DNA from 3 places in the Micromonospora sp. NPDC127501 genome. Region 1 is predicted to be linked to each of the others. Evidence: predicted binding sites of a transcription regulator. Region 1 holds the regulator's gene; each other region holds the start of a gene.

Region 1 (4,290 bases):
TGGTGGAACGTGAAACACCCCTCGGCGTACGCCCAGCGGTTGGCCGCCGGCGTCTCTCCCGGCCTGGCCCGGGAGGTGCTCACCGTCGACGAGGCGCACATGGAGGACGTGATGCTCCGGCTGCGGCTGGCCAGCGGCCTCCCGCTGGCGGTGCTCGACGCCACCGGCCGGGCCGGTGCCGAGCGGGCGCTGGCCGGCGGCCTGCTGGCCGCCGACGAGTACGCCGCCGGCCGGGCGGTGCTCACCCTGCGCGGGCGGCTGCTCGCCGACGCGGTCGTCCGCGACCTGCTGCCCTGAGTGCCCCACCGCCCCCGGGCCGGGACAGCGGTGCTCCGGACCGGCCGGGGGAGCGGCCGGCCCGGTTCACTTGATGAAGTTGGCCGTCATCGGGTAGCGGTACGGGGTGCCCTCGTTGGCCTTGATGCCGGCGATGATCCCGAACAGGATCTGGATCACCACGACGGCGATGCTGGGCAGGAAGAGCAGGCACCAGCTCACGAAGAGCAGCACGAACGCGATGATCGACCAGAGGATCTGGAAGTTCAGGGCGGCGAGGGCGTGCGCCCGCACGGTCGGCGACTGCTGGCCACGGGCCAGGTAGGCGATCAGCGGGGCGACGAAGCCCAGCGGACCGAAGCTGACCAGCGCGCCGAGCGCCCCGCCGAAGTGCGCGACCAGCGCCCAGGTCTTGTCCTCGTTGTTGGCGTAGCCGCCGCCGGGGCCGCCGTAGGCCCCGCCGGTCGGGTAGCCGCCGGGCGGGGGATAGCCACCACCGGGCGGAGGGTAGCCACCTGCCGGAGGGTAGTCGCCTGACGGCGGTTGGTCACCGGTGGGCGGCGGATAGCCACCGGCCGGGGGATAGCCGGCCGGCCCGGGCGCCCCGGACAGTGGTGCGGTGGGCGGCTCGGCCGACGGGAACGGGCCTGGGGAGGTGGGCTCCGGCGGGTAGTTGCCGGGGTCGCCCGACCCGGGAGGGCGAGGAGGTTCAGTCATGCATGTCACGGTAGGGGCCCGTGGCAACGCCGCACCAGAGCGACACCGCCTGGCAGTGCGGGCCGATCGGCCCAACGCTGGTGGCGTGGGCCGCACCGACGGGTGGCCGTTGATCATCGCGTCGGCGGGCCCGCCGACGTAGACTGGCACTCGTTACAGTCGAGTGCCAGGACGGCCCGGCCGGCCCAGAGCGCCGGCGGCCGACGTGCGACAGGAGGTGCGGAGGATGGGTCTCGACGACCGTAAACTCGCCGTGCTCCGCGCCATCGTCGAAGACTACGTCTCCACCCAGGAGCCGGTCGGCAGCAAGGCGCTGGTCGAGCGGCACCAGCTCGGAGTCTCCCCGGCCACGGTCCGCAACGACATGGCCGTGCTGGAGGAGGAGGGCTACATCCGGCAGCCGCACACCAGTGCCGGCCGGGTGCCCACCGACCGCGGCTACCGCCTCTTCGTCGACCGGTTGTCCCGGGTCAAGCCGCTCAGCCCGGCCGAGCGCCGGGCCATCGAGCGTTTCCTGGTCGGCGCGGTCGACCTCGACGACGTGGTGCACCGCACGGTGCGGTTGCTCGCCCAACTGACCCGGCAGGTCGCCGTCGTGCAGTACCCGAGCCTGGCCCGCTCCTCGGTGCGTCACCTGGAGCTGGTACCGATCTCCACCACCCGGCTGATGCTCGTCATGATCGCCGACACCGGGCGGGTGGAGCAGCGACTCGTGGAGCTGCCCGGGCCGGTGCCCGCCGACGACGTCACCGACCTGCGCCGCCTGATCAACGAGAAGCTCGCCAACGCCCGGCTGTCCGAGACGCCGCCGCTGGTGCAGGCGCTGGTCGAGGAAGCGCCGACCGGGCTGCGTCCGACCATGACCACGCTCGCCACCGTCCTGCTGGAGACGCTCGTCGAGCGGCACGAGGAGCGGATCGCGCTCGCCGGCACCGCGAACCTCACCCGGGGCGGCCTGCTCGACTTCCAGGGCTCCCTGCGGCCGATCCTCGAGGCTCTGGAGGAGGAGGTCGTGCTGCTCAAGCTCATCGGTGAGACCGAGCCGAGCACGACCCGGGTGCTGATCGGCGACGAGAACGAGTTCGACAACCTGCGGGCCGCCTCGGTGGTCAGCACGGGGTACGGCCCGGGCACCACCATCGTGGGCGGCCTGGGGGTGCTGGGGCCCACCCGGATGGACTACCCCGGCAACATCGCCACGGTGCGCGCCGTGGCACGCTACGTGGGCGAGTTGCTGGCCCAGAACTGATTGGTCAGGGCCGATGCGGCCGGCTGCGGCCGCCGACCGGCGCAACGCGAGACGAACATGAGGACACGGAACGCAGTGGCCAGGGACTACTACGGCATTCTCGGTGTGAGCCGGGAAGCCTCCGATGACGAGATCAAGCGCGCCTACCGCAAGCTGGCGCGCCAGTTCCACCCGGACGTCAATCCGGACCCGGAGGCTCAGGAGAAGTTCAAGGACATCAACGCCGCGTACGAGGTCCTCTCGGACGACCGGAAGCGGCAGATCGTCGACCTGGGTGGCGACCCGCTCGCCCCGGGTGGCGGCGGTGCCGGCGGTCCGGGTGGCCCCGGAGGCGCCGGGCCGTTCGTCGGTTTCCAGGACATCATGGACGCGTTCTTCGGCGGTGCCGGAGGTGGCGCCCGTGGCCCACGGCCGCGTACCCGCCCGGGCGCCGACGCGATCCTGCGGCTCGAACTCGACCTGCACGAGACGGCCTTCGGCGTGGAGGCCCCGATCACCGTCGACACCGCGGTGCTCTGCACCACCTGCTCCGGCGCCGGTACGGCCGCCGGCACCCACCTGGCGACGTGCGAGGCGTGCGGCGGTCGGGGCGAGGTGCAGTCGGTGCAGCGCACCTTCCTCGGCCAGGTGGTCTCCGCCCGGCCGTGCACCGTGTGCCAGGGCTACGGCACCACCATCCCGCACCCCTGCCCCACCTGCGCCGGCGACGGCCGGGTGCGGACCCGCCGTTCGCTGACCGTCAAGATCCCGGCCGGCGTCGAGGACGGCATGCGGATCCGGCTGGCCCAGCAGGGCGAGGTGGGCCCCGGCGGCGGCACCGCCGGTGACCTCTACGTGGAGATCCACGAGCGCCCGCACGACGTGTACTCCCGCAAGGGCGACGACCTGCACTGCCGGGTCACCGTGCCGATGACGGCGGCGGCGCTGGGCACCCGGCTGACCATCAAGACGCTGGACAGCGAGGAGACCGTCGACGTCAAGGCCGGCACCCAGCCGGCCAGCACCCTGCGACTGCGCGCCCGGGGCGTGCCGCACCTGCGCGGCACCGGCCGAGGCGACCTCTACGTGCACCTGGACGTGCGGACGCCCACCAAGCTCGACCCGGACCAGGAGAAGATGCTGCGCGACTTCGCCAAGACCCGTGGTGAGGAGGTCGCCGAGCTGTCCAAGCAGGGCGGCTTCTTCTCCCGGATGCGCGACGCGTTCAACGGGCACGCCTGAGGTGTCCGCACCGCTGTTCCTGGTCGAGGCGCTGCCCACCGGCGACGCGCTGACCCTGGACGGCCCGGAGGGGCATCACGCCGCCACCGTGCAGCGCTTGCGCGTCGGCGAGGAGCTGCTGCTCGCCGACGGCCGGGGTGGCACGGCCGCCGCCGTGGTCACGGCCGTCGGCCGGGGCAGCCTGGAGGTCACCATCACCTCCCGGGGGTACGCGGACGCGCCCGTACCCCGGCTGGTGACAGTGCAGGGCATCGCCAAGGGCGACCGGGGTGAGCTGGCCGTGCAGGCGATGACCGAGGTCGGGGTGGACGAGATCGTGCCCTGGGCGGCCTCGCGCTCGGTGACCCAGTGGCGCGGCGACCGGGGCGTACGCGCCCGGGAGAAGTGGGTGGCCACCGCGCGGGAGGCGGCCAAGCAGGCCCGCCGGCCGTGGCTGCCGGTGGTGGCCGGTGCGCCGGACGAGTCCACCGCCACGGTGGCCCGTCGGATCGCCGGTGCCGCCGCCGGGTTCGTGCTGCACGAGGAGGCCGAGGACCGGCTCACCACCGCCGAGCTGCCCTCCACCGGCGAGATCGTGCTGGTGGTCGGCCCGGAGGGTGGCATCGCCCCGGCCGAGTTGACCGCCTTCGCCGAGGCCGGCGGGCGACCCGTACGCCTCGGGCCGGCCGTGCTGCGCACCTCCACCGCCGGGGTGGCGGCCCTCAGCGTGCTCGCCGCCCGCCTCGGCCGCTGGTGACCCGCCGACGGCCGGCTCGTTTCAGGGCCGGGGAAACACCGGCACCACCTCTTCCTCCGGCCCCAGGTCCAGCCCGGCCGGCCCGATGATC
Region 2 (4,290 bases), on a different contig from region 1:
AGATCACGGTCAGCCCCGGTTCGTTGGGGTGGGTCGTACCACCGGCGTGCCCGACCAGTCGGCCGCCCGGGTCGGCGACGAACTGCGCGTTACCGGCACCGGCCGAGGTGTACGTGACCCGGGCGGCGAACTCGTTGTGCGGTCGGGCCGCCGCGTCCGCCAGCGTCTCCAGGAAGGCCAACGGCGCGTCGGCCAGCATCTCCAGGCGCAGCGCCCGCATCCGGGCGGCGTCCTCCGGCCGGACCCGGCGGATCTCCGCGAGCCGTGCGGCCGGCGAGCCCATGTCGGTGGTCATGTCCGCATGCCTACCACAGGGCAGGGATGGCGTTTCACGAGCTGGGCCCGATCGCCGTCATCTCGGGGGCGGCCCTGCGGCCTGCCCCCATTCGGAATGACGCCGGCGAATCCGGTGGCTCCAGAATCCGGCCGGTCAGCGTGGCCGGGACGCCCCGAAGTGTGTCTGATTTGTGGCCGTGCGCGGCCGTCACTCCTCGTGTAGCGTGCGATTTCGGTCACCTGCTTCAACGGCGGTCATCGATCGCTGAGTCGGTGGTCCGGGGCGCCCGGCCGTGCCGTGCGCCGAGTCAGGCAACGCCGCGCAGAGTGAGGGAAGTGCACCGTGGCACAGGGCTCCGTGAAGTGGTTCAACGCCGAAAAGGGCTACGGCTTCATCGCCGTCGACGGCGGTCAGGACGTGTTCGTCCATTTCTCCGCGATCGAGATGGACGGCTACAAGGCGCTGGACGACGGTCAGCGGGTCGAGTTCGAGATCACCCAGGGCCAGAAGGGCCCACAGGCAGAGCACGTACGCGTCATCGGCTGAGCTTCCTGGCCGATCGGCCCCGCGGGTCGGGGCTGCGGCAGGGGCGCGCAGCCGGGAAGATCGTGAACCGTTCCAGCCGATGTGAGGAGCGTTCATGACCGACCAGCCGCCCCCGCCCACTTCGTCCCCCGGGTCGGGGGAGCCGGACCCGTCCGATCCGTCCTCGCCCGCCGGCAGCCCCGGCCACGCCGGTCCGCCGCCCGGCTGGGGGTCGGGCATGCCCCCGGCCGGCCCGCCCTCCGGCCCCGCCGGTCCGCCGCCCGGCTGGGGGGCGGGCATGCCCCCGGCCGGCCCGTCCGCCGGCCCCGCCGGTCCGCCGCCCGGCTGGGATCCCGGGCAGGGTGCCTGGGGTGCGGCCCCGCCGCCGCAGGGCTGGGTGTTCCCGCCCACCGGGGGCTACCCGCCCGGGTCGGGTCCCTACGGCGGGCAGCCGTGGTATCCGGGGCCGCCGGTCGGCTGGTACCCGCCGGGTTACGGGTTCGACCCGCACGACGCCCTGGTCACGCCGCCCGGTGCCGGCATCGGCGGCTGGTTCAACCGGTGCGGGGGAGCGCTGCGTCGGGGCTGGCGGCAGTTGGTGCCGATCATGCTGCTCACCCAGGTGCTGCCGGCGGCGGTGCTCTCGGTGGTCTCCCTCGGGCTGGACCCGTCGGCGAAGTGGGCCGCCCAGGCCGAATCGACGTCGACCCCCGCGCTGCCGGACAATTTCGCCGCCGAGTTGCTGAGCCTCCTGGTCCTGCTGATCGGCGGCAGCCTGGTGGTCGGGTTGGTGCAGGCCGTCGGGTGGGCCGCCGGCACCTGGGTGATCACCAAACAGGCGGCCGGTCAGCCGGCCAGCCTGGAGTCTGCGCTGCGCTACGGCCTGCGTCGGGCACTCGGGCTGTGGGGCTGGACCCTGTTGGTCAGTCTGCTCATCGGCGTCGGTGTCTGTTTCTGCGTGCTGCCGGGCATCTACCTGGCCTTCGCGCTGAGCATGGCCGGTCCGGTCTATCTCTTCGAACGGCACAACCCGATCGGTCGATCGTTCCGGATGTTCCACGACCGGCTCGGCCTGCTGCTCGGACGGGTGGCCCTGGTGGCCGTGGCGGTGCTCGTCGGCACCCTGGTCCCCGGTGGCCTGGAAGGGATCGGCACCTCCGCCCTCGGAACGGATCCGTTCTCCTCGGCGGGTACCGCCGCCGGGACGGTGGTGGTGATCGGGATCACCGCCGTGCTGGCCCTGCCGGCCCACCTCGCTCAGATGATCGGTCTGCTGGTGACGTATGCCGAGCAGCGTGCCCATGAGGCGCCGGTGAACACCGCTGGACTGGCCGCGGAACTCGGCTGAGCGGCGGCGTCGTGCTTGCACTCGGCAGGGGAGAGTGCTAAACAAGTCATTGGCACTCGCATACCGTGAGTGCCAATGGTCGGGACGGTGGGGCCAGGTTGCACCGGCGTGGAGACGCCGGGGCGGCACATGGCCGGTCGTCGCGGGCTATCCGGCCCGGCCGAAGGACGTCGTCGTCGCCAGGTGGCGACGTCCCAAGGTGCGTACACCAGGCGGCCCATCCGGGGCACACATCTCGGGTGGCCCGTGAGTGTCCAGGAGGACAACGCCGTATGGCCAAGATGATCGCGTTCGACGAAGAGGCGCGCCGCGGCCTCGAGCGGGGCATGAACCAGCTCGCCGACGCCGTAAAGGTGACCCTCGGCCCCAAGGGCCGCAACGTCGTGCTCGAGAAGAAGTGGGGTGCCCCCACCATCACCAACGATGGTGTGAGCATCGCCAAGGAGATCGAGCTCGAGGACCCGTACGAGAAGATCGGCGCTGAGCTGGTCAAGGAGGTCGCCAAGAAGACCGACGACGTTGCCGGTGACGGCACGACGACGGCGACCGTCCTGGCCCAGGCCCTGGTTCGCGAGGGCCTGCGCAACGTGGCCGCTGGCGCCAACCCGATGGCCCTGAAGCGGGGCATCGAGGCCGCGGTCGCGAGCGTCTCGGAGGAGCTGTCCAAGCTCGCCAAGGACGTCGAGACCAAGGAGCAGATCGCCTCCACCGCCTCCATCTCCGCTGGCGACAGCACCGTCGGCGAGATCATCGCCGAGGCGATGGACAAGGTCGGCAAGGAAGGCGTCATCACCGTCGAGGAGAGCAACACCTTCGGGCTGGAGCTGGAGCTCACCGAGGGTATGCGCTTCGACAAGGGCTACATCTCGGCCTACTTCATGACCGACCCGGAGCGTATGGAGGCCGTCTTCGACGACCCGTACATCCTGATCGCCAACAGCAAGATCTCGTCGGTGAAGGACCTGCTCCCGATCCTGGAGAAGGTCATGCAGTCGGGCAAGCCGCTGCTGATCATCGCCGAGGACCTGGAGGGCGAGGCCCTCGCCACCCTGGTGGTCAACAAGGTCCGTGGCACCTTCAAGTCGGTCGCCGTCAAGGCGCCGGGCTTCGGTGACCGCCGCAAGGCCATGCTGACCGACATCGCCATCCTCGCCGGTGGCCAGGTCATCAGCGAGGAGGTCGGCCTCAAGCTCGACGCCGCCAGCCTCGACATGCTGGGCCGCGCCCGCAAGGTCGTGGTGACCAAGGACGAGACCACCATCGTCGACGGTGCCGGTGACGCCGAGCAGATCCAGGGCCGGGTCAACCAGATCCGGGCCGAGATCGACAAGAGCGACTCCGACTACGACCGGGAGAAGCTGCAGGAGCGGCTGGCCAAGCTGGCCGGCGGCGTTGCGGTGATCAAGGTCGGCGCGGCCACCGAGGTCGAGCTCAAGGAGCGCAAGCACCGCATCGAGGACGCCGTTCGCAACGCGAAGGCCGCCGTCGAGGAGGGCATCGTCCCGGGTGGTGGCGTGGCGCTGGTCCAGGCCGGCAAGACCGCCTTCGACAAGCTCGACCTGGTCGGCGACGAGGCGACCGGTGCGAACATCGTCAAGGTCGCGCTGGACGCCCCGCTGCGGCAGATCGCCGTCAACGCCGGCCTTGAGGGCGGCGTCGTGGTGGAGAAGGTCCGTAACCTCGAAGCGGGTCACGGTCTGAACGCCGCCAACGGCGAGTACGTCGACCTGCTGGCCGCGGGCATCATCGACCCGGCCAAGGTGACGCGCTCGGCGCTGCAGAACGCCGCTTCCATCGCGGCGCTCTTCCTCACCACCGAGGCTGTTGTCGCGGACAAGCCGGAGAAGACCCCGGCTGCCCCGGCTGGCCCGGGTGGCGGGGACATGGACTTCTGAGTCCAGTTCCGACACCGAACGGGGCGGGCCGCTGACGCGGTCCGCCCCGTTCGTCGTCAGGTCGGCAGTGGGCGCTGGTTGCGCCGCTTCTGTGCCCGGTTGTACGGCGGAAGCAGTTGGATCGGCGCGTCCACCATCTCCTGCGGCTCCTCGGCCACCGACGGCTCACCGTCGGTGGTCATCTCGGCCAGTTGCTCGGCGTCGCCGTAGTCGAGCCGGTCGAACGGCAGTTGGCCGGGGAGTTC
Region 3 (4,290 bases), on a different contig from region 1:
CATCTCGCCCGGTCGCCAACAACGTCAGCGTTCGGTAATGACCTACGAGGCCGCAGGAACGAGCCGGGGCGCACCGCCGTACGGCGGTGCGCCCCGGAACGGGTGTCGCTACCGGATCAGAAGCCCGGGCCGTGCTGGTGGCCGTGCCCGTGGCCGTGCCCGCCGGCGGCGGCCGGCTCGGCCTGCTCCGGCTTCTCCACCACGAGGCTCTCCGTGGTGAGCAGCAGACCGGCGATCGAGGCGGCGTTGGTGACCGCGTTGCGGGTCACCTTCACCGGGTCGATGATGCCGGCCTTGACCAGGTCGACGTACTCGCCCTTGGCGGCGTCGAGGCCGTTGCCCCACTTGAGGTCGGCGACCTTCTGCGTCACGACGTAGCCGTCGTGACCGGCGTTCTGGGCGATCCAGCGCAGCGGCTCGACGAGCGCCTTGCGCACGACCGAGACGCCGACCTTCTCGTCACCGGTGAAGCCCAGGTCGTCGTCGAGCACCGAGAGGATCTGCACCAGGGCGGCGCCGCCGCCGGGCACGGTGCCCTCCTCGACCGCAGCCTTGGTCGCCGCGATGGCGTCCTCGATGCGGTGCTTGCGCTCCTTCATCTCGACCTCGGTCGCCGCGCCAGCCTTGATGACGGCGATGCCACCGGAGAGCTTCGCCAGCCGCTCGGCCAGCTTCTCCCGGTCCCAGTCGGAGTCGGAGGCCTCGATCTCCTTGCGGATCTGGGACACCCGGTCGGCGACGTCGGCCTTCTGGCCCCCGCCGTCGACGATCGTGGTGTTCTCCTTGTCGACCACGACGCGCCGGGCGGTGCCGAGCACCTCCAGGCCGACCTGGTCGAGCTTGTAGCCCAGCTCCGGGGCGACCAGCTCGGCGCCCGTGGAGATCGCGATGTCCTGGAGCATCGCCTTGCGCCGGTCACCGAAGCCCGGGGCCTTGACCGCGCAGACCTTGAGGGTCTTGCGCAGCGAGTTGACCACCAGGGTGGAGAGCGCCTGGCCGTCCACGTCCTCGGCGATGATCAGCAGGGGCTTGCTGTTCTGCAGGACCTTCTCCAGCAGCGGCAGCAGCTCCTCGATCGCCGAGATCTTCTGGGTGGTGACCAGGATGTACGCGTCCTCAAGGACGGACTCCTGACCCTCCAGGTCGGTGACGAAGTTCGGCGAGATGAAGCCCTTGTCGAACTGGAGACCCTCGGTCACGTCCAGTTCGGTGGTGAGCATCGAGCCTTCCTCGACGGTGATGACACCGTCGCGGCCGACGCGCTCCATCGCCTCGGCGATCAGATCGCCGATCGTGGAGTCCTGCGCGGAGATCGTCGCCACGTTCGCGATCGACTCCTTGCTGGTGACCTCGGCGGCACGGCCGAGCAGCGCCTCGGAGACCTTGGTGGCCGCCGCGTCGATGCCCCGCTTGAGGCCGGCCGGGTTGGTTCCGGCGGTCACGTTGCGCAGACCCTCGCGAACCATCGCCTGGGCCAGCACGGTCGCGGTGGTGGTCCCGTCGCCGGCGACGTCGTTGGTCTTGGTCGCCACCTCCTTGACCAGCTGCGCGCCAAGGTTCTCGTACGGGTTGGTGAGCTCGATCTCCTTGGCGATGGTCACACCATCGTTGGTGATCGTCGGCGCACCGAATTTCTTGTCCAGGACGACGTTGCGCCCGCGCGGGCCGAGGGTGACCTTGACCGCGTCCGCGAGGGCGTTGACACCGTGCTCCAGCAGGTGCCGGGCGTCGTCCGAGAAGCTCAGGATCTTCGCCATTAATGTCCCTTCGAAGCGCCATTGCCCCGGCCCGGCGAGCCGGACCGGGGCAGTGGCACTGATCGGTTGCTTACTTCTCGATGACCGCGAGGACGTCGCGGGCGGAGAGCACCAGGTACTCCTCGCCGGCGTACTTGACCTCGGTGCCGCCGTACTTCGAGTAGAGGACGGTGTCGCCGACCTGCACGTCAACCGGAACCCGGTTGCCGTTGTCGTCGACGCGCCCCGGGCCCACAGCGAGGACGGTGCCCTCCTGCGGCTTCTCCTTGGCGGTGTCGGGGATCACGATGCCCGACGCCGTGGTGGTCTCAGCCTCGTTCGCCTGGACCACGATGCGGTCCTCGAGCGGCTTGATCGCAACCTTGGTCGCGGTAGTCACGGGCATACCCTCCTGGGGTACTGGTTTCGTTGCTGGCCAGCGGGCTGACCAGCGTCAATCTGCCTCATGCCACCGGGCGGTGCCGTCGTCGCGGGTGCCGGTCCGCCTGGCGTGCGCACCCGGGTCGCGAGACCCGGAAGCTGGCACCCTCAGGGTGAGAGTGCTAATCGCAGGTTATTCCGTGGCTAGCACTCCGTCAAGGAGAGTGCCAGCGAGTCGCGCCCCGCCAGCCAGGATTTCCCGGTCGGCCGGGACAATGGCGGGGTGGATCTCGATCAGCTGGCGGCGCTGCGTACCCCTGAGGGGTCGGCCGCGCTCACGGCGGCGGCCGACCTGGCCGGCGGTGATCCACTGGTCGCGGCGTCGGCGCTGCGCGCGACCGGGGTGCCGCCGACGTTGGCCGCGGCGGCACTGACCCAGGCCGAGCTGCGCCACCGGGCGGCGGGCAAGTTCGGCTCGGCCGCCGGTGGGATGTTCCTCACCCGCCCCGGCCTGGAGCAGGCCACCCGCCGGGTGGTCGCCGACCGTCGGGCCGCCCGGTTGTACGCGGCCGGCGTGCGCACCCTGGCCGACCTCGGGTGCGGGCTCGGGGCCGACGCGCTGGCCGCCGCCCGCGCCGGCATCCGGGTGTACGGGGTGGAGGCCGACCCGGTGACCGCGGCGATGGCCGCCGCCAACGCCGAGGCGGCGGGCCTGGCCGAGCTGTTCACTGTCGAGTGCGGCGACGCGACCGGGTTCGACGTGTCAGGGGTCGACGGGGTCTTCTGCGATCCGGCCCGCCGCACCACCGGCACCGGGCGGCGGATCTTCGACCCGCGCGCCTACTCGCCACCGTGGGACTTCGTGACCGGGCTGGCCGAGCGGGTGCCGCGCACCGTGGTGAAGGTGGCGCCGGGCCTGGACCACGCGCTCATTCCGGCCGGCGCGGAGGCCGAGTGGGTCGGCGTGGACGGCGACCTGGTCGAGGCCGCGCTCTGGTGCGGCGAACTGGCGGAGGTGCCCCGTCGCGCCACCCTCTACCGCCAGCGGGGCGCTGAGGCCCACCGCCACGAACTCACCGGCTCGGGTGGCGCCGAGGCGCCGGTCGGGCCGGCGCGCCGTTACCTGTACGACCCGGACCCGGCGGTGGTGCGCGCGCACCTCGTGGCCGAACTGGCCACCGAACTGGACGCCACCCTGGCCGATCCGAGCATCGCCTACCTCTACGCCGACGAGCCGATCCGCACCCCGTACGCGCGCTGTCTGGAGATCACCGACGTGCTGCCGTTCTCGCTCAAGCGCCTGCGGGCGCTGCTGCGCGACCGCAGGGTGGGCCGGGTGGAGATCCTCAAGCGGGGTTCGGCGCTCACCCCGGAGCAGCTCCGACGGGACCTGCGGCTGGCCGGGGACGCGGCGGCGAGTCTGGTGCTCACCCGCGTCGACGGCGCGCCGACGGTGCTGATCGGCCAACCGGTCGACTGGCGCCGTCTCGACTAGCCTCGTCGCTGTGGCGGGACAGGGCACGCCGGCAACGGCACTGTTGGTCAAGCGTGGAATCGCGCATCGCACCCATCCGTACCGGGTGGCACCGGACGCCCCGAACTACGGCGCGTTGGTGGCGGTGGCGCTCGGCGTGGCACCGGGGCGCGTGTTCAAATCTCTGGTGACCGCCGTCGACGGCGCGCTCACCGTGGCGGTCGTTCCGGTCACCGGCGAGCTGGATCTCAAGGCGCTCGCGGCGGCGGTCGGCGGCAAGCGGGCGGTGTTGGCCGACCGGGCGGTCGCCGAGCGGGCCACCGGTTACGTACGCGGTGGGATCAGCCCGCTCGGGCAGCGTCGACGGTTGCCCACAGTGCTGGACGAATCCGCGCTGGATCTCCCGACGATCTACGTCTCGGCTGGTCGGCGCGGTCTGCAACTCGAACTGGCCGCAGCGGATCTGGTGGCGCTGACCGACGCCCGCACCGCGCCGTTGCAGACCCACTGACGGCCTTCGTTACGTCGACTCCCCCGTGGGATACCCGGGGAGTAACAGTCGCGTTGCTGAATTGTTATCGCCCCCAACAAACTATGCACCTGCGCGGTCTTGTGGAGCCGGTGTGACGCGAAATACGTTGCCGGGCACAACAAAACAACACCTCCCCCACCTCCGAAAGGACCCTGCACATGCGTAAG

What was found. The regulator HrcA, encoded in region 1, represses chaperone genes, less so after heat shock. The targets are predictions, from matches to a motif close to GGTTNGCACNCTCNNNNNGAGNGTGCNAACC.
Region 2: groL (chaperonin GroEL) is a predicted target of HrcA. The motif match lies at 2,198-2,228, and genes of this name have one in related genera.
Region 3: groES (co-chaperone GroES) is a predicted target of HrcA. The motif match lies at 2,275-2,305, and genes of this name have one in related genera.

Annotation. Positions count from the first base shown of each region.
Region 1 covers NZ_JBEORJ010000007.1:47,079-51,368, forward strand. The annotation lists gene hemW (radical SAM family heme chaperone HemW) at 1-297, shown strand, start outside; gene ABTW72_RS17755 (DUF4870 domain-containing protein) at 364-993, opposite strand; gene hrcA (heat-inducible transcriptional repressor HrcA) at 1,220-2,242, shown strand; gene dnaJ (molecular chaperone DnaJ) at 2,318-3,463, shown strand; gene ABTW72_RS17770 (16S rRNA (uracil(1498)-N(3))-methyltransferase) at 3,465-4,199, shown strand; gene ppk2 (polyphosphate kinase 2) at 4,221-4,290, opposite strand, start outside.
Region 2 covers NZ_JBEORJ010000004.1:307,514-311,803, forward strand. The annotation lists gene ABTW72_RS11520 (GNAT family N-acetyltransferase) at 1-295, opposite strand, end outside; gene ABTW72_RS11525 (cold-shock protein) at 620-823, shown strand; gene ABTW72_RS11530 (hypothetical protein) at 918-2,150, shown strand; gene groL (chaperonin GroEL) at 2,423-4,045, shown strand; gene ABTW72_RS11540 (hypothetical protein) at 4,102-4,290, opposite strand, start outside.
Region 3 covers NZ_JBEORJ010000022.1:55,731-60,020, reverse strand. The annotation lists gene groL (chaperonin GroEL) at 117-1,757, opposite strand; gene groES (co-chaperone GroES) at 1,828-2,136, opposite strand; gene ABTW72_RS31825 (THUMP-like domain-containing protein) at 2,401-3,612, shown strand; gene ybaK (Cys-tRNA(Pro) deacylase) at 3,623-4,102, shown strand; gene ABTW72_RS31815 (sugar ABC transporter substrate-binding protein) at 4,282-4,290, shown strand, end outside.